2 regions of the Paeniglutamicibacter kerguelensis genome follow, and region 2 is predicted to be linked to the other one. Evidence: predicted binding sites of a transcription regulator. Region 2 holds the regulator's gene; the other holds the start of a gene.
What was found. Region 2 encodes Rex, which represses fermentation and respiration genes when NADH is low (regulators of the CRP and FNR family bind a similar motif). Its sites were predicted from a motif close to CTTGTGAANNNNTTCACAAG; they were not measured.
Positions count from the first base shown of each region.

Region 1: the regulator Rex is predicted to act here: its motif matches at 8,528-8,547, upstream of JOF47_RS20060 (queuosine precursor transporter).

Region 1 covers NZ_JAGIOF010000004.1:125,486-135,536, reverse strand. Annotated here, with positions in the region: gene JOF47_RS20090 (glycoside hydrolase family 3 N-terminal domain-containing protein) at 1-764, shown strand, start outside; gene JOF47_RS20085 (serine hydrolase domain-containing protein) at 761-1,960, opposite strand; gene JOF47_RS20080 (S8 family serine peptidase) at 2,123-5,452, opposite strand; gene thiD (bifunctional hydroxymethylpyrimidine kinase/phosphomethylpyrimidine kinase) at 5,872-6,696, opposite strand; gene JOF47_RS20070 (hypothetical protein) at 6,986-7,642, opposite strand; gene JOF47_RS20065 (TetR/AcrR family transcriptional regulator) at 7,839-8,510, opposite strand; gene JOF47_RS20060 (queuosine precursor transporter) at 8,784-9,506, shown strand; gene JOF47_RS20055 (ABC transporter ATP-binding protein) at 9,662-10,051, shown strand, end outside.
Region 2 covers NZ_JAGIOF010000001.1:2,791,403-2,801,453, forward strand. Annotated here, with positions in the region: gene JOF47_RS12830 (RtcB family protein) at 1-462, opposite strand, end outside; tRNA gene JOF47_RS12835 (tRNA-Met) at 897-970, opposite strand; gene ccsB (c-type cytochrome biogenesis protein CcsB) at 1,289-2,311, opposite strand; gene resB (cytochrome c biogenesis protein ResB) at 2,332-3,951, opposite strand; gene JOF47_RS12850 (cytochrome c biogenesis CcdA family protein) at 3,951-4,745, opposite strand; gene JOF47_RS12855 (TlpA family protein disulfide reductase) at 4,742-5,368, opposite strand; gene JOF47_RS12860 (histidine phosphatase family protein) at 5,373-6,035, opposite strand; gene JOF47_RS12865 (hypothetical protein) at 6,305-7,066, shown strand; gene JOF47_RS12870 (redox-sensing transcriptional repressor Rex) at 7,174-7,869, opposite strand; gene JOF47_RS12875 (glutaredoxin family protein) at 7,968-8,222, opposite strand; gene JOF47_RS12880 (HAD family hydrolase) at 8,273-9,088, shown strand; gene JOF47_RS12885 (30S ribosomal protein bS22) at 9,214-9,312, opposite strand; gene JOF47_RS12890 (helix-turn-helix domain-containing protein) at 9,457-9,669, opposite strand; gene JOF47_RS12895 (3-deoxy-7-phosphoheptulonate synthase) at 9,865-10,051, opposite strand, start outside.

The DNA.
Region 1 (10,051 bases), on a different contig from region 2:
AGGTTCTTAAGGGCAGTGGGTTTGAATCAATGCCCTCGGCCAAGGTCCAAGGAACCTGGGACCCGGCTGAGTTGAAGGCCAAGGCAACCACGTGGGGCAATGAATTGGCCGGCGCGGGGATCAACGTCAACCTGGCGCCGGTCGCCGACACGGTGCCGAGCGCAGCATTCGCCCCCTCGAATGCTCCCATCGGACATTTCGGCAGGCAATTCGGGTTCACCCCGCAAGCGGTTTCAACCTCATCCATGGCGTTCTCCGAAGGCATGCTGGCGGCCGGCGTGGAACCGGTCGTCAAGCACTTCCCTGGACTGGGAAGAGTCACGAAAAACACCGATGTCGCATCCGATGTGACCGACACGAATACGACGCGCAACGATGACTACCTGCAGCCGTTCCGGGACGCAATCGAGGCAGGGAACCAGTGGGTCATGGTCTCGAACGCGTACTATTCCAAAATCGATGCCGAGAACATCGCACCGTTTTCCGGAACCATCATGAGGGACATGCTTCGAAGTGACCTGGGGTTCGAGGGCATCATCGTGTCCGACGACGTGTGCGAGGCAAACCAGCTTTCGCCCTGGGGACTGGGCGACCGGGCACTGCGCTTCTTTGAAGCGGGAGGAACCATGTTGCTGTGCGTGGATTCCGGAAAGACCGCGACAATGGCCGACGCCTTGGTCAAGAAGGCCTCGAAGGACCCTGAATTCGCCAGGCTAATCGACCAGGCGGCACTGATAGTTCTGGAAACCAAGAAAGCCGGCTAGTCGAAAAAGACATCGTCGACAACATCCAGGTAGCCGCCCGCCTCGGCCCGGAGGGCGTCCTGGATGCTGAGCCGTTCGACGCGTGAGGCAATACGCGTTTGTTCATCCACCCACCCGCGTTCGTGGTGGTAATTCTTGTCCCAGTCATCCATCCAGGCACGGATCCTCCGGGTCAACTCGTCGCTGATCCCCAGCTCACAGGGCTCGAGTTCCAACACCACGTTCTCGCCGCAGAAGGGCCACGTCATTCCGTAGTCCGGAGCGAACTTCAGGATGCGCTTCCCCTCCCGACCCAGCAAACGCACGAGGGTTTCCTCAGCCTCGAACGAACCGGCGCCCGGACAGATTATTGCCGCCGCGGCCCGGTTGCCGAAGCTGCTGAACACCGCACCGCGATACCCGGGTCCCGAGCCGCCGTGCCCCCAGATGCCCAGGGCTGGATCCGTCATGACCCCGGCACCGTAACGCGGCACCCGCCAGGGATCCTGGGCCGGCACCGGAACCGACGCGAAGAATTCCTTGGTTGCCGCGGCGCTTAACGGCGGCGACCAAGAGGATTCGACACCGAGCATGAACTGCTGGAAGCGCAAGAGGTCGGTGGGCGTGGAGAATGCGGCCCCCGCGGGACCCGCCCACAACGTGGAATAGCCGCTGGGTGTGATCGAGGTTTCAAGTTCCGGATATCGCGTGTCCATCATGTTTGCCGGTTCGAACACCTCCCGGTGCAGGTACTGGCCCAGGGCCATGCCCGAGACCTGCTCCAGCATGGCACCCAAATACCAGAACCCGGTATTGCTGTACTCGAAGCGGCCCCGGGTCCCGGGTGCACTGGCTTCAGCGATCAGGTCCAGCCCCCAGGGTTCGCCCGGCCGCGCCGCGACGGCCCGGACATACTCGGGCTCGGCCGTGTAGTTGCCCAGCCCCGCGGTGTGGTGCAGGACCTCGCGGACGGTGCACCCGGCAGGCGCCCCCTCAAGGCGCGAGGCCAACGAATCGGAAAGTTTCAGGACCCCGGCATCCATGGCCCGCAGGACGCCCGCGGAGATGAACATCTTTGTCACGCTGTACACCGGAAGCGGCTCGGTGGACCCGCTGTGGCTGATGTTCCCGAACGGTTCCTCGGGGCCGCGGTAGGCGGCAACCGACCCGCTGGGCAGCAGGGCGAGAAGATCCTCCAGCACGCGTGATTCTTCCATGTGCCCCAGCCTACGGGTGCGCCGCGGCTTCCGGATACCGTCCCGGGACACGCGAACGGCGCGGCTGGTTCCGCCACGGAAAACCACTCCGCCGCGAATCCGGCCGCGCCGCATTCAGGTTGCCTCCGGGCTGCAGCCCGGCATGGACAGGTCCCGGGGGACCTACTTCTTGTTGCTGATTTCCACCTTCACAACCTCGGCACGGTCTCCCGTGGCGTTCTTGTTCTTGCCGCTCAGGTCACCGGTGGCATTGTGGAGGTGCAGGAACAGTGCCTGGGCCTCCTTGGTGCCGGCCTTCAGCTGTGCGGTCAACTTGGTGTTGTCCAGGTCCGCGAACACGGTGCCTTCTCCGGCGAAGGACAGGGCCGGGGCAATGGCGTCGAAGCCGATCCATTTGGTCCCGTCCACCGGCACGTTCTGGCCGGTCTCGTCGGTGTTGTACTGCGAGTACGTGAGCACGCGGTACTTGATCGGTGCGCTGGTGCCCTTCAGCCCCAGTGCCGCAAGCGATACCGGGAAGGTTGCGGTGTTGGTGTCGAACGTGTTGCTGTCGACGCTTCCGGGCAGGCCGTTGAAGAACTGCATGTCGACCTGCTTGAGTGTGCGCATGTCGTACGTCGCAACGACGTCAAGGTCCAGGCCCTCGGCGGTGGTGTTGAACGTCAGGAAGTCGGCCACACCGTCGCCGTTGGTGTCGATTTCGATGTCGATCTCGGTGCCGCCGGCAAGGTGCGCCCAGTTGCCCCAGGTGCTGACGCCGAAGTTCAACAATCCTTTTGCGGCACCGGTGGTCGGGGCGGTGGAAGCCGCTCCGACGTACTGCAGGTCCATTTCCCGGGCACCCGGGGTCGAGTCAAGCGTCTTGCCCTGGCGCGGGGATGAAGCCCCGAATTCGAAGGCGGAGACCAACGAAACGACCTGGGTGTCACCCTGGCCCGCACGGATGTCGTCGCCCTCGAGTTCCACCTTGGCGGTGGTGGCGCCCTTCTTGAACTCGATCTCGTCATCGACCTCCATGTCGGAGACCGGCTTGGGCGCCGCATGAACCGGAACGCGCAAGGTCGGTACCTTGGAACCGCTTAGCTCCACACGGCCGGAAACGTCGCTGACCCAGGCGCGCGGCAGGCCCAGCTGGGTGCGGTCCATGGTCGGGTCCATGGTCTTCGCGAACTTCGTGGTGTCGATTTCCAGGGTGACCTTGATCTTGGTGCTCTTGCCCGCCCTGAGCGTCACGCTTCGGTCGCTCAACGAGTAGGTGGCACCCGGGATCTCGGTGGAAGGAACGTACTTCACGTTGTAGGTCTGGGTCTTGGAGGACTTGTTGACCACGGTGATTGACTTGGAATCCTTGAACTTCTCCTTGTCCAGTTCGATGACACCGAAGACCACGCTGGTCAGGTCGGGGGCATCGGTAGCAAAGGCATAGGCGGGGGTTTCCAGGGCCGCCGAGGCGATGACCCGGCCGGAACCCACGCGGTTGGGGCCATAGGCCTTGCCGTTGGGCGCCAAAACGTCCACCGAAGCGGTGTTCATCACGATCGACTTGATCTGGTTCGGGGTGTAATTGCCGCTGGCTGCAACCAAGGCGGCGATGCCCGCGGCATGCGGGGCTGCCATCGAGGTTCCGGACTTCACGGCCGCGCCGCTGCCCGTGCCCACGCCGACGGAGCCAATCAAGGTGCCCGGTGCCGCGACATCTGGCTTGACGATTCCCTCGGAACCGTGGACGCCTCGGGAGGAGGACGAGTTCAGCGTGTTGCCGAGGCCCGAATCGACCGATGCCGTGCCCACCATGGCCGGGTCGAGGGTGATGCTGAGGGTGCCGGCTTCGGCGGCCGGACGCATGGCCTCCGAGTTGGCCTTGGTGAACTGCGCGCCGGGGATCGTTGCGTTGCCTCCGATGCCGGCCTCGAAGACCGAAACCTCGGAGTCGAGGATCACTCCGGTGGCCCCTGCGGCCTGCGCGTTGTTGAACCTCACGCCGGATCCGCACGGGAAGGCCAGGTCTTCGCTCCACTTCAGCCAGACCCATTTGCCCTTCAGTGAGCCGGGTGCGAACGCGTTGCAGCCGAAGGCGTTGCCCGCCGGGCCCATGACAACCCGCCCGGTCAACGCGGACGGATCGGCCGCGGCGTAGTTGAAGTTCGAGGAGTATTGTCCTGCCGAAACCCCGGCATGGCTGTCCGGTTCGTTGACCTTGATGCCATCGAGGGTGGCCTTGGAGCCCACCGAGTTGGCGACGGTGAGCGCGGAGCGGGCATTGCCCGGCGCCCCGCCGATGTCGGTCACGTCTCCGGCGTTTCCGGAGGAGACCACCGAAAGGATTCCGAGCTTGGCCAGGGCGTTGACGATGTCCGTTTCAGGGTCGTCCGCGGGGGACTGGTCGGAGCCCAGGGACATGTTGATGATCTGTGCCCGGTCGTCGAAGTTGCCGTCGTTGTTGGGGTCAAGCACGTAGTCGAGTGCCTGGCCGACCACCGAGGAGGAGCCTTCGCAGCCGAAGACGCGGATGCCGACCAAGGCTGCCTCCGGGGCGCTGCCCGGGCCGATGCGCATTTCCGAGACATCCTCGCTGGTGAGCTTGGTGAAGTCCCCGTTGTAGGTGCCGCCATCGGCGTCGACGCCGTATCCGGCGGCCGAACCGGCCACGTGGGAACCGTGTCCCGCGGAGGAGCAGTCCAACGGGTTGGAGTCTGGCTTGGGAACCGGCTGGTAGCCCGGGGAACGCGGGTCGGAGTTGTAGTCGTCGCCGACCAGGTCCCATCCGCCAATGAACTTCTCGGGGTCGTAAAGACCCGAGTCCTTGGCCGGCAGCTCGGTGGAGGACTGCGCCTTCTTGTAGTCCTCCAGCGTGCCCGGACCTCCGAACCCTGCGTGGGTATAGTCGATGCCCGTGTCGAGCACGGCAATGGTGACGCCCTTGCCCGTCTGCTTCAGGGCACTCCATGCTTCGATGGACTTGGTGTCAATGTCCGAGTTCTTGTTGTCCGGGGTCTTGGGGACGATGGCGGTGATCTTCTTGACGTCGCTGCGTGCGGACAATGCGCGCAAGGCATCGGCGTCGCCGTGCAGCGCCACGCCCGGAATCGCGTTGGTGGTCGTGTAGATGACCTTTGCGTCGGCCTCCTTGGCCATGCCCTTGCCCTTGGCCTTGATGCCGTCGCGGATCGTTTTGACCTTTGCGGTGTCCTTGACCAGCGCGCCGGCGGATTCCGCAGCTGCCGCGGGCTGGGTTGCTTCGAAGGCTCCTTCGCCTTCGAACTGGACGAAGACCGAAACCTCTCCCTGGGCCTTCTTCAGGGATCCTGCGACCTTGAGGGATTTCAACTCCTTGGTGGCAAGGCCGCCAAGTGATGTGGCATCACCCCCCGGGGACGGGTCGATGTCGGGTGGTGTCGCAAATGATGGGACGGACATGGTGACGGCCAGGGCTAGCCCGGTGGCCGAAGCCAAGATCGTCCGCGCGAGTTTTGGGCGACGCGGGTTGATCATAGTTCTCCTTGAATCCAGTGGGAGTGATGAGTGGGACGTGTGGCCAAAGAGCCTGCAAGTCACAAGCGAAATACTATGTGAGCCAGCCCATATCTCAAGGAGTTGTTTGAGAGCGTGTCTAATTGTGTACTTTTGTATACCTTCAACCTTCAGCTTTTCGCCGGCCACAACGGGCGATCAAAACGTCGGGCCTGATGAGTAGTGTCTGCTGCGGAGACGCGTTCCTTGGGGGGACGGGCCTTCTGCGCGGAGCTGCCGCGCGTGCGGTACCGGGCAAGGGCGCCGGACGCGAGGGCGGTTCCGCAGGCGTCACCATGCGCTGGGGGAACGCAAAACGGTGGCCTCATTCGTTGAATGAGGCCACCGTTTGGATTCCGCCCTCCGGCCCGCGGGGTGGGGCTTCGGGTCGCGCCTGGTCTTTAGCGCGCGCCACCCTGCCACAGGGCGTCGAACGGCGCCGCCGAGGAAACGCGGTTCTTGATGCCTTCGGTGACAAACGCCTTGGCGTTGCGTGCGGCTTCAAGCGGGGTTGCGCCCTTGGCCAGTTCTGCGGTGATTGCCGCTGCAAGCGAGCATCCGGCGCCCGATACGGCAACTTCGCCGACCTTGGGTGCGGAGAGCACCTCCAGGGTTTCGCCGTCGTAGTAAACGTCCACTGCTTCGCTGCCGGCCAGGCGGACCCCGCCCTTGGCCAATACGGCTGCACCCGAGAGCTCGTGGATCTTCTTTGCCGCGGCGGTCAGGTCATCAACGTTGTTGATGGTGATGCCCGACAGGGATTCCGCCTCGAAGTGGTTGGGGGTGACGAAGGTTGCCAGCGGCAAGAGGTTGGCCTTGAGCGCTTCGTCGGTGTCCAGGGCGTGGCCCGGTTCCTGGCCCTTGCAGATCAAGACGGGGTCCAGAACGATGTTGTCCCATTTCTGGTTGCGCAGGGCGGTGGCAACGGTGTTGATGGTGGCGGGGGAGCCCATCATGCCGAGCTTGACGGTCTTGAGGTCCTCTGCGTAGCAGGTCTGGATTGCCTCGAGCTGGTCGGCGATGACCTGGGTTTCTACCGGAACAAAGCGGTGGTTCCAGTTGTCCTTCGGGTCGAACGACACGATGCACGTCAGTGCCGTGATGCCGTAGGTGCCCAGTTCCTGGAAGGTCTTGAGGTCGGCCTGCGCACCGGCGCCGCCGGTGGCCTCGGAGCCTGCAATGGTCAAAGTAATGGCGGGACGAATCCCGTTGGTGGCAGAAGTCATGTTTTCTAGTTTAGAGCGATTGGCGGGCGCCGTTTTCATCCGCGAAGCCGACGGCGCACTCGCGAAATCGGGGAGACTGCGCCAATCAGGACGCAGACCGGCGGAAACGACCCGCGGCCACCCGGATGCATCGGCGGGCGTCGAGGACCAGGACGGCGATGCCCACAGCGCCTGTCGAGAGTCGCGGGACGACGGGCCCGGTGAGCTGCCGCCCCTTGCCGGGGCATGCCGCAGGACCCGGAGGGATTCATCGACGCCCGGGCCGGGGCTTCCAGGATGGACAGCGGGTTTAGCTGCGCGTGAAGGTGGTAATCAAGGTTGCGTTTGACCAGCCAGTGCCGCGAAGGGTGCGGGTTCCCGCGGAATTGTCGGCTGCCGCGACCATGAACAACCATGGCAGGCCCTGCCGCGATGCCGATGCTGCCAGATTGGCGATTATCGCGGAACGGAATTGTTCGGCGTTGCTGCTGGACATGATCTCGGGTTCGCTCAACAAGGCAAAGCCATCGGCAAAGCGGATGCGGCCCCGTCCTGCCGGTGCATCGAAATCCGCGATTTCCACGACGTCGTAATCGTCCATGGGCGCCTCAAAGAGTGTCGCCGTCTCCGGAAGGCCGGCCACCTGCTCCACGTCATCTGTGGTTGCCGCCAACAGGACATGGTTTCCATTGACGCTCCAGCCGTGCGTTGCCAGCTCGCTGATGACGCCTTCATCCGGCGTACCCAGCAAAGTCAGCCGTGCGGAGCGTCCCTGGGCGCGTTCCGACACCAGGTTGTGGAGAGAATGTACCTCGTCGAGGGCCGGCCACCAGCGCAGCAGCTCGAAGTCGCCGTTCGCGGTGCCGATGCTGTGCAGCTCGGAGGAATCGTCGTTGGTGATGGTGCGATCCTTGAGCGGCGCAAGTTCGCGGACCCAGCCTGGAAGATTCTTGGGTTCGGATGGCATTCGTTGTCTCCTCATGTATCTGCTGAAACGAGAAAGCCAGTGAAGGCGTTGAAACGAACCGCAGCGCGTTGAGCCGGATTGTGGTTTCCCCTCGCCTGACTTCAGGATCGACTCTACGCTCCTGTCCGGAATGCGTGGATCGAGGTCACCGCGGGTCGAGGTCGCAACCTTGTTGCTGCGAGTGGGTACGCCGAAGTCAGGATGCAGTGCGCACCAGGGAGAGCACGTCGTCCAGGATCGTCCGGACCACCGGCATGCGGGAAAGAACCACCAGGCGCGCAACCACCGGCGCAATGTTTTTCACGAGCCTGCGGCTTCGTTTCGCTCCGGGGGACGAGTCGTAGGCCCAGAAGAGGAAAACGCCGCGCTGGATGAGCCACAGCAATTGGGGAAGGTCCTGCCTGATGGCCAGCGGAGGAATCGGCCTGGAAGCCGTGACAACCTGGCGCCACAGCCCGAACTCCTGTGCCCGGTGGGCATCACCGGGATCCCCCTGCGGGCCGGAGAACGCGGTGCGAATAAACGCAGGTCCAAACTCGTGAAACGGCTCCAGGATTTCGAGGTTCTTATCGAGGGCCAGGCGCACATTTGTCTCAAGGTTGTTTCCCTCGACCAACAGCGGCCATGTGGCCGCACGATGCTGTTCGGACAGGCCTCGATAGAGCTCGTGGACGATCGCGTCCTTGGAATCAAAGTAGTAGTAAGCGTTTCCCAGCGAAAGGCCAGATTCCCTTGCAATGGCGCGCATCGTGGTTCCGGAAAAGCCGTCTTCGGCGAAGAGCCGCAGGGCGGTGTTTAGCAGCAAATGGCGGGTTTCGGCACCCTTTGCGGTTTGCTGCGCCACGTGGCCCCTTGATTCATTAGGCATGTTGACCATCATAGTACTTTTTGAACATGTTCAATATGCGGATTTCGTGGCACAGGTCACACTAGGGCGGGGTAAGCGTGACCAAAATTGCGTGCAACGGTCGGAAAAGCGCAGTTGATCCCGAAAAATGCCGTGGGATACTTGAACCTCAAGTGCTAATACAGCGAGTGCTCCCAACAGCCCGCAATCCACCCGCCGAAAGATGCTCGAATCGCGGGGAAGAATGCTGCCCGGGAGTGACTTGGCGAACCACTTCTTCGATTGGGTATAACCATGGGCGAAATCTCCGCCTCAACTTCACAACGTCCAAAGGCTTCGCGCGCGGTTTTCGCGGCAGCGGGAAGCCCCTACTTCTCCACCGTCCTGGCCTTGATGGCCGTGGTTGTCATTCTTTCCAACATCGGTGCGGCCAAGGGAGTCACCTTTGGCCCGATCGTCACCGACGGCGGATTCTTCCTCTTCCCGCTGGCCTACATCCTGGGTGACGTCATCTCCGAGGTCTACGGATTCAAGGTCGCGCGCCGGGCCATCATCACGACCTTTGCGCTGGCCGCATTCTCCACGCTCTGCTTCTGGATCATGATCGCCCTGCCCGCGGCAGAGTGGTACGACGGCCAGGAAGCCCTCGAACGTACCCTCGGCCCCGTCTGGCTGATCGTCCTTGCCTCGCTGCTCGGCTTCCTGGTGGGCCAGACGCTGAATTCCTTGGTACTGGTCAAGATGAAAGAGCGTTTCGGCGAACGCGGCCTCGTTGGCCGGTTGATGGGGTCCACGGGCGTGGGCGAGTTCGCCGACACCCTGATCTTCTGCTCCATCGCGGCATCCGTCATCGGGATCGCCGACGCACCCACGTTCATCAACTACGTGCTGGTCGGATTCCTCTACAAGACGGCAGTGGAATTCGCGTTTGTTCCCGTGACCGCGTTCGTCATCCGCTGGTTCAAGCGCCGCGAGCCAAGCTATTTGCTGGCGGATGCCTCGCCCGCAGCCGCCTAAGGCAGCAGGCGCCCCTTCCGGGCGGCGGCACACCCACAGCACTGGTGGGCGGGCTGCCGCCCTTTGCGTTGCCGCCGTGGAACAGGAGCGGCAACGAACAAAAATCATCCGCAGTGCTGAACGGGTCGCTCGCCACCTGCGGGTACCGTCGTCCTATGGACAGCACCACGCGGGACTTGCTCAAGGCCACCGGCCTCGTGGCCGGATACGGCCATCAGGACGTGTGCGGGCCCATCGACTTGCTGGTCGAGCCCGGACAGTCATGGGGCATCGTCGGCTTCAACGCCGCCGGCAAGTCAACGCTGCTGCGGACCCTGGTCGGCTACCAGGAACCGGTGAGCGGGGAATCGGTCATCCTGGGTTCGTTTTCCGACGACTCCAGCTTCATCTACCGCAAGGCGGTCTCGGTGGTCCTCGACGAGGACGCCTTCTTCCCGTCGCTCAGCGTCGAGGAGCACCTGCAGCTCATCGCCGGCGGGCACGCAGTGGCAGACCCGCAGGCCGCCGTGGACAGGGAACTCGAGTTCTTCGACCTTGCCGCCGCC
Region 2 (10,051 bases):
GATGAAGTGGTTGCCCGAGCCCAGGGAGCCAAGCTGGTGTGCCCAGTGCCCCGCGTAGCTTGCCGGGTCGAAACCGGCCTTCACGGCCAGTTCCTTGAGTTCCTCGATCCGGGGAACCGCAGTTGCAACGATCTTGCTGTTGTACTTCCCGGCCGAGAGCGGGATGGCGCGTTCGATCTCTTCACGAAGCGGCTTGCGATCCTTCGGCAGGTCCGCGGCCTTGTACTGGGTCTTCACTGCGATCATGCCGCACCCGATGTCCACGCCCACCGCCGCGGGGATGATGGCCCCAAGCGTCGGGATCACCGACCCGACGGTAGCACCCTTGCCAAGGTGCGCATCCGGCATCAGCGCCAGGTGCGGGAAGATGAACGGCATCTTCGAGGTGGTGATTGCCTGCTCCCGGGTCTTTTCATCCAGGATGGACGCCCAGTTCTTGAGCCGGCTGTTGATGGTCTCCACGATTTCTCTTTCTGTGATGTGGTCCTCGCCGCGCGGTCCGCGGAAAGGCTGAAAGATTCGGGGAAACGATCGGATCCAAAAAAGTAACCCCGAACCGGTGTGCGGTTGCGGGGTTTGGAGTCCTACTGGCGTGCAGGGATCTACAAAAGGGGCAACCGACGGCCTGGTTCATGCTTGTACTGGCGCTGAAAGGAGCGCATGGACAAGTCATTTAGTTGGGTTGCTTTAAAATTCAACATGGCCTTGTCCTTTCCAGTAGTTGTAGACCGATTCCCGTTTTCGGGGTTTTCATGTGCCGCCTCCGGTGCGGAGCCGACAAGAGGCGAGCCTAACAGCTGAAACAGCGATCGGGCAACAGCGGGCCCGGTTCGGGCCTGTCTCGTTAAAGAGAACAACCCATGATCCAGAAGCAGGATCATGGGTTGTTCTCTTTGTGGCGGGGACAGGATTTGAACCTGTGACCTCCGGGTTATGAGCCCGGCGAGCTACCGAACTGCTCCACCCCGCGTCGGTATGTACTAACCCTAACAGCGGTTTGGCCTCACGCCTAATCGAGGGGGCATTTCATCGAAAATCCCCCGATTTGCCGAGTAATCGGGCGTATTTCGGTCTCCTGTCACTCCGGAGCGGAGCGAAACCTGTCCGAACGCAGAATTCTTGCGCGTGAGTACAATCACGTGGCTTGAGGTGTTTTTTCCATTTCGCGCACTTTGTCGACGTGTCAAGGTCTGTCCCGGTGCCCGTCCAGATGGCGCCGGGATGTTAACGCAATGGTGGCCCGCTGCTTGCAATGCGAAGCAGCGGGCCACCATTCGGCAATTCGGCCTTACAGTCCTGCGTAGGAGTGCAGGCCGTTGAAGTAGATGTTCACGATGGTGAAGTTGAAGACGAGGCAGAGGTAGCCGATGATGCTCAACCAGGCCGAGCGTGCGCCGGTCCAACCACCGGTTGCACGGGCATGCAGGTACCCCGCGTAGACAACCCAGATCACGAAGCTCCAGACTTCCTTGGTGTCCCAGCCCCAGTAGCGTCCCCAGGCCGCCTCGGCCCAAATGGCGCCGGCCATGACGGTGAAGGTCCACATGACGAAGGCAACCGCGTTGATGCGGTATGCGAAGTTCTCAAGGGCGCCCGCACTCGGCACGACACCCATGAAGGGGAACTTGTCGGACTTGCCGGCAGCCAGGGCCTCAACGCGGGCATGCTGCACCAGCTGCAGGACGTTCATGGCGAAGCTGATGGTGAACAGTGCGGAGGCCGACACTGCGATGGACACGTGGATGATCAGCCAGTAGCTCTGCAGGGCGGGCACCAGGTGCGCAACCGGAGTCGGGAACCCCATGGTGGCACCGCAGAGCATTACCGTCACCAGTCCGATGACGAAGGTGCCCATGAAACGCAGGTCCTTCTTGATCAGCACCACGACAAAGACGAAAGCCACGATGAAGGAGCCCGTGGAAAGGAACTCATACATGTTGCCCCAGGGCACACGGCCTGCCGCAATGCCACGGCTGACCACGGCAAAGCCGTGGATGAGCACGCCCAGCCAGGTCAGCGATACCGCGACTTTGGCGGACATGCGCTTCTCGGACGCCGGGACGTAGTCCATGGAATCGTTGACCAGCTCTTCACCGGTCGAGCCCCCTGCCACAGGTGCCGATTTTCCGGCCCCCGCAGCCACCAGGACCTTTTTCTCGGCTTCCAGCGTTGCTGCATCAATTTCCCTGATCAGCTTGCTGGACTTCGCCAAGTCCCAGGCGAAGGCGATGAACGCCACCGCATAGACGAATGCTGCAAGCAACATGAACAGATCGCTGTATTGCCCCAACGTCTCGTTGATAGTGGGCATGTCGTTTCCCATAAGGTCTCCTAGACTCCGGCACGCACGACGGCGGGCCACTGCTGCTCAAGAAGCTTGCGCAATTCCTTCGCTTCAGATTCCAAGCGAGGGTCTTCACCACGGGCCAGCAATCCGTATTCGATTATCCGCTCTTCACGTCCAGAATCGTCAACCGAGGTCTTGATTTTCACCCAGACCCGACGACGCGGCGTGAAGAGGGAGATGGCCAGGCCCAGGAGGGCGAGACCGGCAAAAATAGCCACCGGGCGCTTGCTCGGATCGTAGTTGATGTCGAGGCCGACAAAGCGCTTGAGTCCGTCAAAGGAAATGCTTCCCTTGCCGTCCGGCAGGTTATAGCTTTGTCCGGCGCCCAAGACGATGCCGCCGGCTTTGAGGTTGCGGTTGTTCAGCTCCTTGAGCTGATCCGTTTCCAGCACGTAGACGTTTTGCGGGTTCCCGTCGTCCAAGCCGAGGTTCCCGTAGTAGGAGTTCAGCTGCAGCTGCGGGTTGACGGCGTTGGGGTCGCCGGAAATGGCAAAGCCTGTCTCATCGGTCATCGCCGTCGGCAGCAGGAACCCCTGGAAGCCAAGCTGATCCGGCTTTGCGTCCGGGGCCTTGATGACCAGCAGCGAGGTGTACATGCCGTCCTGTGGAACCGAAACAACGGGGCCGCTGAAGGATACGTTGCCCTGTCCGTCGCGGACCGTCACAACTGGGGCATATCCGTTGCCGACGAGGTAAACGTCGGCGCCGTTGATCCGCAGCGGGTGGTTGACCCGAATGTTTTCCTTTTGCACCGGAGCATCCGGGCTCCGGCGCGTTTCGACCTCGGCGGTGAAGTCGATGGGCTGCCCGAAGTGGGTCGTGGATTCGCGGTCGAACGTGATGTTGAACTTGTCCAGCTTGACCGAGTACGGGTTAAGCGACTCTTCCTTGAACCAGGTGCCGGGCTTGAAGGAGTCGTAGGAAACTAGGGAGTTGACGAAGGTCTCCCCCTCGACCAGGACGCGCTGCCCGCTGTAGCCGAACGAGCCGCCGACTGCTACCGAGGCAAGGATGCCAACCAAGGAAATATGGAAGAGCAGGTTGCCGACTTCGCGGCTGTAGCCACGTTCGGCACCGACCGAGGGGCTGGCGCCTTCCGGGCGTGCTTCGGCCCGGTAACCGCGCTTCTTCAGCAACTTGGCTGCATCGGCGATGATCTGCTCGTTGCTGATTCCCGAGGTTTCGGCCGATTCGATCTCAATCGTGCCGTTCTGCGGCAGTCGATTCAACCGCGACGGGGTGCGTGGAGGCGGGGTTCGCAGGGCCTTCGCGTGCTTCTTTACGCGTGGCAGGATGCAACCGATCAGCGAGATGAACAGCAGCAGGTAGATTGCCGAGAACCAAGCCGAAGAGAACACGTCAAAGAGCTGGAACCGGTCAAGCCAGGCGCCGAGGGTGGGCTTGTTGGTCAGGTATGCAGCAACCTGCTCGGGGTTGACCGCACGCTGCGGGAACACGGATCCCGGAACCGCAGCCACTGCCAGCAGCAGCAAGAGGAACAGCGCCGTGCGCATGCTGGTGAGCTGGGCCCAGGCCCAGCGAAGCATCCCGATGAACCCGAGTGTCGGAACTGCAACGTCTTTTTTCATATCTTGCTTTGCCATTAGATGGGCAACCTGACTTCGTTGGCGAACCAATCTTGCAATTGTGTAACCCAGGTACCCCAAAGGCCGGTGGCCATCAAGATGCCCAGAAGTATTAGCATGCCGCCACCAAAGCGCATTACCGCAAGCTGGTGTCGACGGAAGAATTTCATGGCGCCCATGCCACGGCGCAGACCCATCGCAATGAAAAGGAAAGGCAGCCCCAGACCCATGCAATAGAAGAATGTCAGCAGCGCCCCCTTGGTCGGGCTACTGCCGTATTCACCGCCCATAATCAGAACGGCACCGAGCGTTGGCCCAATGCAGGGGGCCCATCCCAGACCAAATGTGAGTCCCAAAACGGGCGCGCCCCACAGTCCCGCCGGGGGTTTGCGGTGAATCTTCGCTTCTCGCTGCATGAACGAAAAACCACCCATGAACACCACGCCCATGAGGATCACCACGATCCCAAGGACTTGGGTAACCCATGAGCCCTTGTATGCCATCCAACCTGCAACCTGCGAGAAAACCACTCCGGCGAGGACAAAGACGACGGTGAAACCCAGAATAAACAGACCTATGCCGGTGACCATGCGTCCGCGTTTTTGGTCTGCAAGATCTGCCCCGGAGAGGCCAGTGACATAGCCCAAATAGCCAGGAACCAACGGAAGTACGCAGGGAGAAAGGAAGGATACAAGCCCGGCAAGCATGGCTACGGGCACGGCCAGGAGCAGCGATCCGTCCTGAACAATTTCGGCAAAGGCATTTCCCTCGGCCGGTACCGCCAAAGCAGCAACGAGCGACGGAGCTATCACAACGACTCGGTGAGGGCCGTGTTGATCAGGGCCTTGAGCGTTGGTTTCTCCGCAACACCGAGAATGCGGGCTGACACGCGTCCCTGTCGGTCGAGAACCAAGGTCGTGGGCACGGCCTGCAGCGGAACGTACTTGGTCATGGCCAGCTGGATTGCACCCTGGGTGTCCTGCACCGACGGGTACTTGATGCCGAACGTCCGTTCGAAAGCTTCGGCTGCGTCCTTCTCGTCCCGGACGTTGATGCCGATGAATTCCGCCTTGCCCTTGAACTCGTCGCTGAGTTCAACCATGTGCGGTGCTTCGATGCGGCACGGCGCGCAGGCGGCGTACCAGAAGTTCAGGACCGTCACTTGGCCGGCCCAGTCGGCCGAATCGATCTTCGATCCGTCGTAGGCGGTGGCGTTGATTTCCACGGGCTCGGTACGTGACTTGGGGCCGTATTCCTGGACCGATCCATCGCCGGCGATGTAGTTCTTGTTGTTGCCTTCGCGGGCCTGCTTGGCCAGCGGGTCTTCTTCTCCGACACAAGCAGCCAGCGGCAGCGCCGCTGCGGCGAGCATGGCTGCACGCAAGAAAGTGCGTCGTCCCAAACGCGATGGTTGGGACGAAGTGGGATCGGTCATGATCTCAGGCTCCAGGAATGTTCGCAGCGTTGGCCAAGAGGTCAACACTGGGTTCTGCATAGCGGACGGCGACCAGACTTTCACCTTCAAAGTCCAGGCTAGTCACGGAGGTGAGAGTGCATTCGCGTTTCCGCGGGTCGTGCCAGAGGGCTTTGCCTTCGGCTGCTCGGCGCGTGACCCAAATCGGCAGCTGGTGGCTGACCAGAATGGCTTGCGCTCCGCTACCGCCAAGTTCAACCGCGAGATCGCGGTGTTCAACAATGGCGGCCATCATTCGTTCTACCTGGTCCCGGTAGGGCTCCCCCCAGGAAGGACGAAAGGGATTGACGACGTAGGACCAGTATTTTGGTTCCTTCAGTCGTTCCTTGATCTGTGAAAGGCCCTGGAATCGGTTCGCGGCCTCGATGATCCGATCATCGGTCACAATATCCAGCCCGAGCGCCTTGGCTGTCGGGTTGGCGGTTTCCTGGGCTCGAACGAGCGGAGACGAAACCATGTGCGTGATGTTCGCGCCGGCCTCTTGCTGGGCCGTGAAGTACTCTGCCGCGCGCTGTGCCATTTCATGGCCAAGGTCGGAGAGATGGAATTCGGGTAGCCGACCGTAGAGAACCCTGTCCGGGTTATACACTTCGCCGTGACGCAGAAGGTGAACGGTAGCAGTCGACATGCCTTAAGTGTCTCAAAACTTTGGTGGGTTACCTAAACAGGGAACATGATCCCCGCCATGTTCGGGCACGCGACTTGGGCCGTCGTTCCGTCGTTTCACAGCAACCGCGCAGGCAAGATCCCGCAGCCACCCGGCTGGTTTCGTGGGCAACGACCAACTTCTGTCGAAGCATGCCCGGCTCTAAAACCATCCTTTAGGAGGGGGATAAAACCAGATAGCAGCGGATATTGTGATGCGTAAGACGTATTTTCAAACCGAAGGAGCAGGTCATGTCGACACCTGAGAACGAACCGGAGAACCCGCAGACCCCGCCGGCCAATCCCACGCCACCACAGTACGGGCAGGTCGCTCCGCAGGGCCAGAACCCTCCCGTGCCTCCTCCATACGGCCAGGCTCCCCAGCCTGGTGCCCCGCAGCAGAATCCGTACGGGCAGAACCCCAATCCATATGGGCAAAATCCCTACGGCCAGAACCCCAACCCCTACGGCCAGCCGCCCCAGGCGCCGACCCCGTATGGGCAGCAGCCTTATGGCACAGGGTTCCCTGTACCGCCGCAGGGCAATTTCCCGGCGCCTCAAATGCCTACCGAACGCCCCAAGGAACTCGACATCGCGTTCTGGGTCATCATTGCAGCCGGCGTCCTGTCGGTGCTCGGCGCAGTCATCGGCTTCGACGCGAACCTGATCCGTCAGCAGCTTGCCACGGTGCCGGAGCTTGACCAGCAATTGCAGGCCACCGGCATGTCGATCGATGCATTCCTCAGCTTCTTGCACACCATGATCATTGTCTTCTCCGTTATTTCGCTGGCGATCTACGTCTTGCTCGCGTTCATGATCCGCAAGGGAAGCAACGTTGCCCGCATTTTCGCAACGGTTTTCGCTGCCCTTTCCGTCTTTGGACTGCTCGGCGGAACGCTCCTGTCCATCCTGTCCATCCTTGCAGGCGTCGTCGGCGTGGTCTTCGCCTGGCTACGTCCCGCCAGCGCCTACATCGCCGCCCGACGCGCGGCCCGCGCAGCAGGCTACCGCTAAGAAGCATTCACGATCGAGGGTTCTTGAATGCGGGGAAACCCGCGTTCGGGAACCCTCAGTCGGTTAAGGGCCTGGCGTTTGTTCGCCGAGACTCCCAGCGCGAAGCCCTAGACGATGTTTTGGGCGTGGTAGGCCAGGATTTGTAGCTCGGTCGCCAGATCGACTTTCCGGAGGTTGACCCCATCCGGCACCTGCAGGACGACCGGTGCGAAACTCAGAATGCTGCGCACCCCGCATTCAACGACCTTGTCGCACAGGCCCTGCGCCGCTGCGCCGGGAACCGAAAGTACGGCAATGTTGGCGGCCGTGGCTTCGAGAACCGAAGCCAGGTCCTTGGTATCGGCAACAGTCAGCTCTCCGACCGTGGATCCGATGACATCCGGTGCCGCGTCCAAAAGCGCGACAATCTCAAATCCCCGGCTGCGGAAACCGCCGTATCCGGACAACGCACGCCCCAAGTTGCCGGCACCGATGATCGCCACACGCCATTGTTGGTTCAGGCCCATGGCCTTTGAAATGTGTTCGGCCAGCTCGGTGACGACGTAACCCACTCCCCTGGTCCCGTATGACCCCAACAGGGAAAGGTCCTTCCGCAGGATCGAGGGGTTGACACCCGACTCCGTGGCCAAGAGGCCGGACGAGGTTCTTGTCTGTCCCTGGGTTTGAAGCGTGTTCAGGGCCCGCAGGTATTGGGTAAGCCGTGCCAGGGTGGCCTCGGGAAGAATCCGCTCGAGGGAGCCAGTCGTGGGGTGTGCCGGCGGCTCTACTCCATCGTCTGCCGGGGGGTGTTGCGGGGTTGGCATCGTGCTCCGACTCATTCCTTGGATCTTTTCATGACCCTACGATCTATTCCTTGGCGCAGGCAAGCGAGTTCCAGTGTTTGGAACGGCAGCGGCCCCAGTCAGTTGCAGAGCATCGATTCCAGGCGTTGCGGATCAATGACCCAGAAATCCCGCACCTTCCCGTCGATCAGGAGCACCGGCACTTCCTCGGAGTGCTTGGCCAAGAGATCTGCATGCTCGTCAATGTCAACGCTCTGCCACTCATATCCCATCCGGGTTGTGACCTCGTCGAGCGTTTCCATGGCCGCATGGCACAGATGGCACCCGGAACGGACTAACAACGTGATCTCGTGGGGTGTCTTCGCAGTGCTCATGAATCTAACGCTACAGCTCCGCGACAAAATGCGTGCAATAGACTGTGGGGATGCCCGCCACACAAACTCATGTCCTGCCCAATGACGAGGAAACGGAGAAGATGCGCCCGACGGCTGCCTTCTTCGATGTGGACAACACCATGATGCGCGGCGCATCGCTTTTTCCGCTGGCCCGCAAGATGTACAGGCACAAGGCTTTTTCGCTCCGCCAAATCCTGTGGTTCCTTCTGCACCAGTTGCGTTTCGCCGCCCGCGGCGAGCACCTCGGGGATATCAGGGCGATCAGGGATCGCGCACTCACTTTGGTGGAGGGTTTCCCCGTGGCCGAAATGCATTACCTTGCGGATGAAATTTACGACGAGTTCATCGAATCCAAGATTTGGCCGGGAACCCGTGCCATCGCCGAACAGCATTTGCACGCCGGGCGCAAGGTTTGGCTGGTGACGGCAACCCCGCTGGAAGTCGCCTCGGTCATGGCGCGCAGGCTGGGGCTCAGCGGAGCACTGGGAACGGCAGTGGAACACGTCCAGGGGGCATACACCGGCAGACTGGTCGGTGAGATCTTGCATGGGCCTGCGAAGGCCGAAGCGGTCCGGGAGCTGGCGGTGGCCGAGGGTCTGGATCTGGGCGATTGCTGGGGCTACAGCGACTCCCACAACGACATCCCGCTGTTGGAAGCCGTGGGACATCCGGTGGCGATCAACCCGGATGCCAAGTTGCGCCATCACGCCAAACGCCAGAATTGGCCGATCTATGACTTTCGCACGGGACGCAGGGCTGCAACCTTCGGGTTGAAAGCTGCGGGCGTCTCTGGAGCGATATGGGGCCTGTGGCGCAGCCTTGGAATGGTGCGCCGCCGCCCATGATGCCAGGGCACTGCTCGCGGCACCAGAATTGACTCGGCCTGCCGCCACATGCAAAAAGGTGCGTTCCCCCGAAGGGGAGCGCACCTTTTTACATGCAAAGTATCCGGATGAACCGGAACCGGCATTTACTTCTTATTACGACGCTGGTGGCGGGTCTTACGAAGCAATTTACGGTGCTTCTTCTTGGCCATACGCTTGCGGCGCTTCTTAATAACTGAGCCCATAGTGGTTCCTCACAAACTGATTCGATTGCCGACTACAACTTCTTCGGCATCAAAGCACCAGAATGCAGTCAACTGGACGTTAAACGTTCCTTAACAGATTACCTGCTTCTCGGGCAGGTTCTGACCACCTTGCAAGGCGGGGTCCTATCCTGCGCCGGAAATGTTTCCAAGACCGGCGGCACGCAGGTAATCTTCCACCGCATTTTCGGGCACCCGGTAGGATCGACCGAAACGCACGGCAGGCAATTCACCCGAATGCACCAAGCGGTAAACCGTCATCTTTGAAACCCGCATCACCTCGGCGACTTCGGCCACCGTCATGAATTTCGCATTGGCAAAGTGTTTCGCTTCAACCATGACCCGATGCTCCTGACTTTCCCAACGAAGGAGTCGTGACGGCTAGAATCACCGTCGTCGTTCCTTGTTACAGCAACGCTCCAAAGTACTTTTCGTTCCCCCTCCACCCACATTAGTGGCTGATGTGACCAAAGTGAACGGTAGGTATCCGTGTATTGAAGTGGAGCCGTGTGAGGCGGTTTCAGGCGTCAGCATTTAGCCCCACGAGGCGCGCACCGCGTCGGCCAACTCCTCGAGTGCGTCGGCGCTTGCTTCCCAGCCCATGCAGGCATCTGTGACCGACTGGCCGTAGGTCAGCTGCTCCAGCACGTCCGTACCCACCTCCACAGAATCCGGGTCGTGCTTCTGGGCGCCGGGCACCAGGAAGCTTTCGGCCATGATG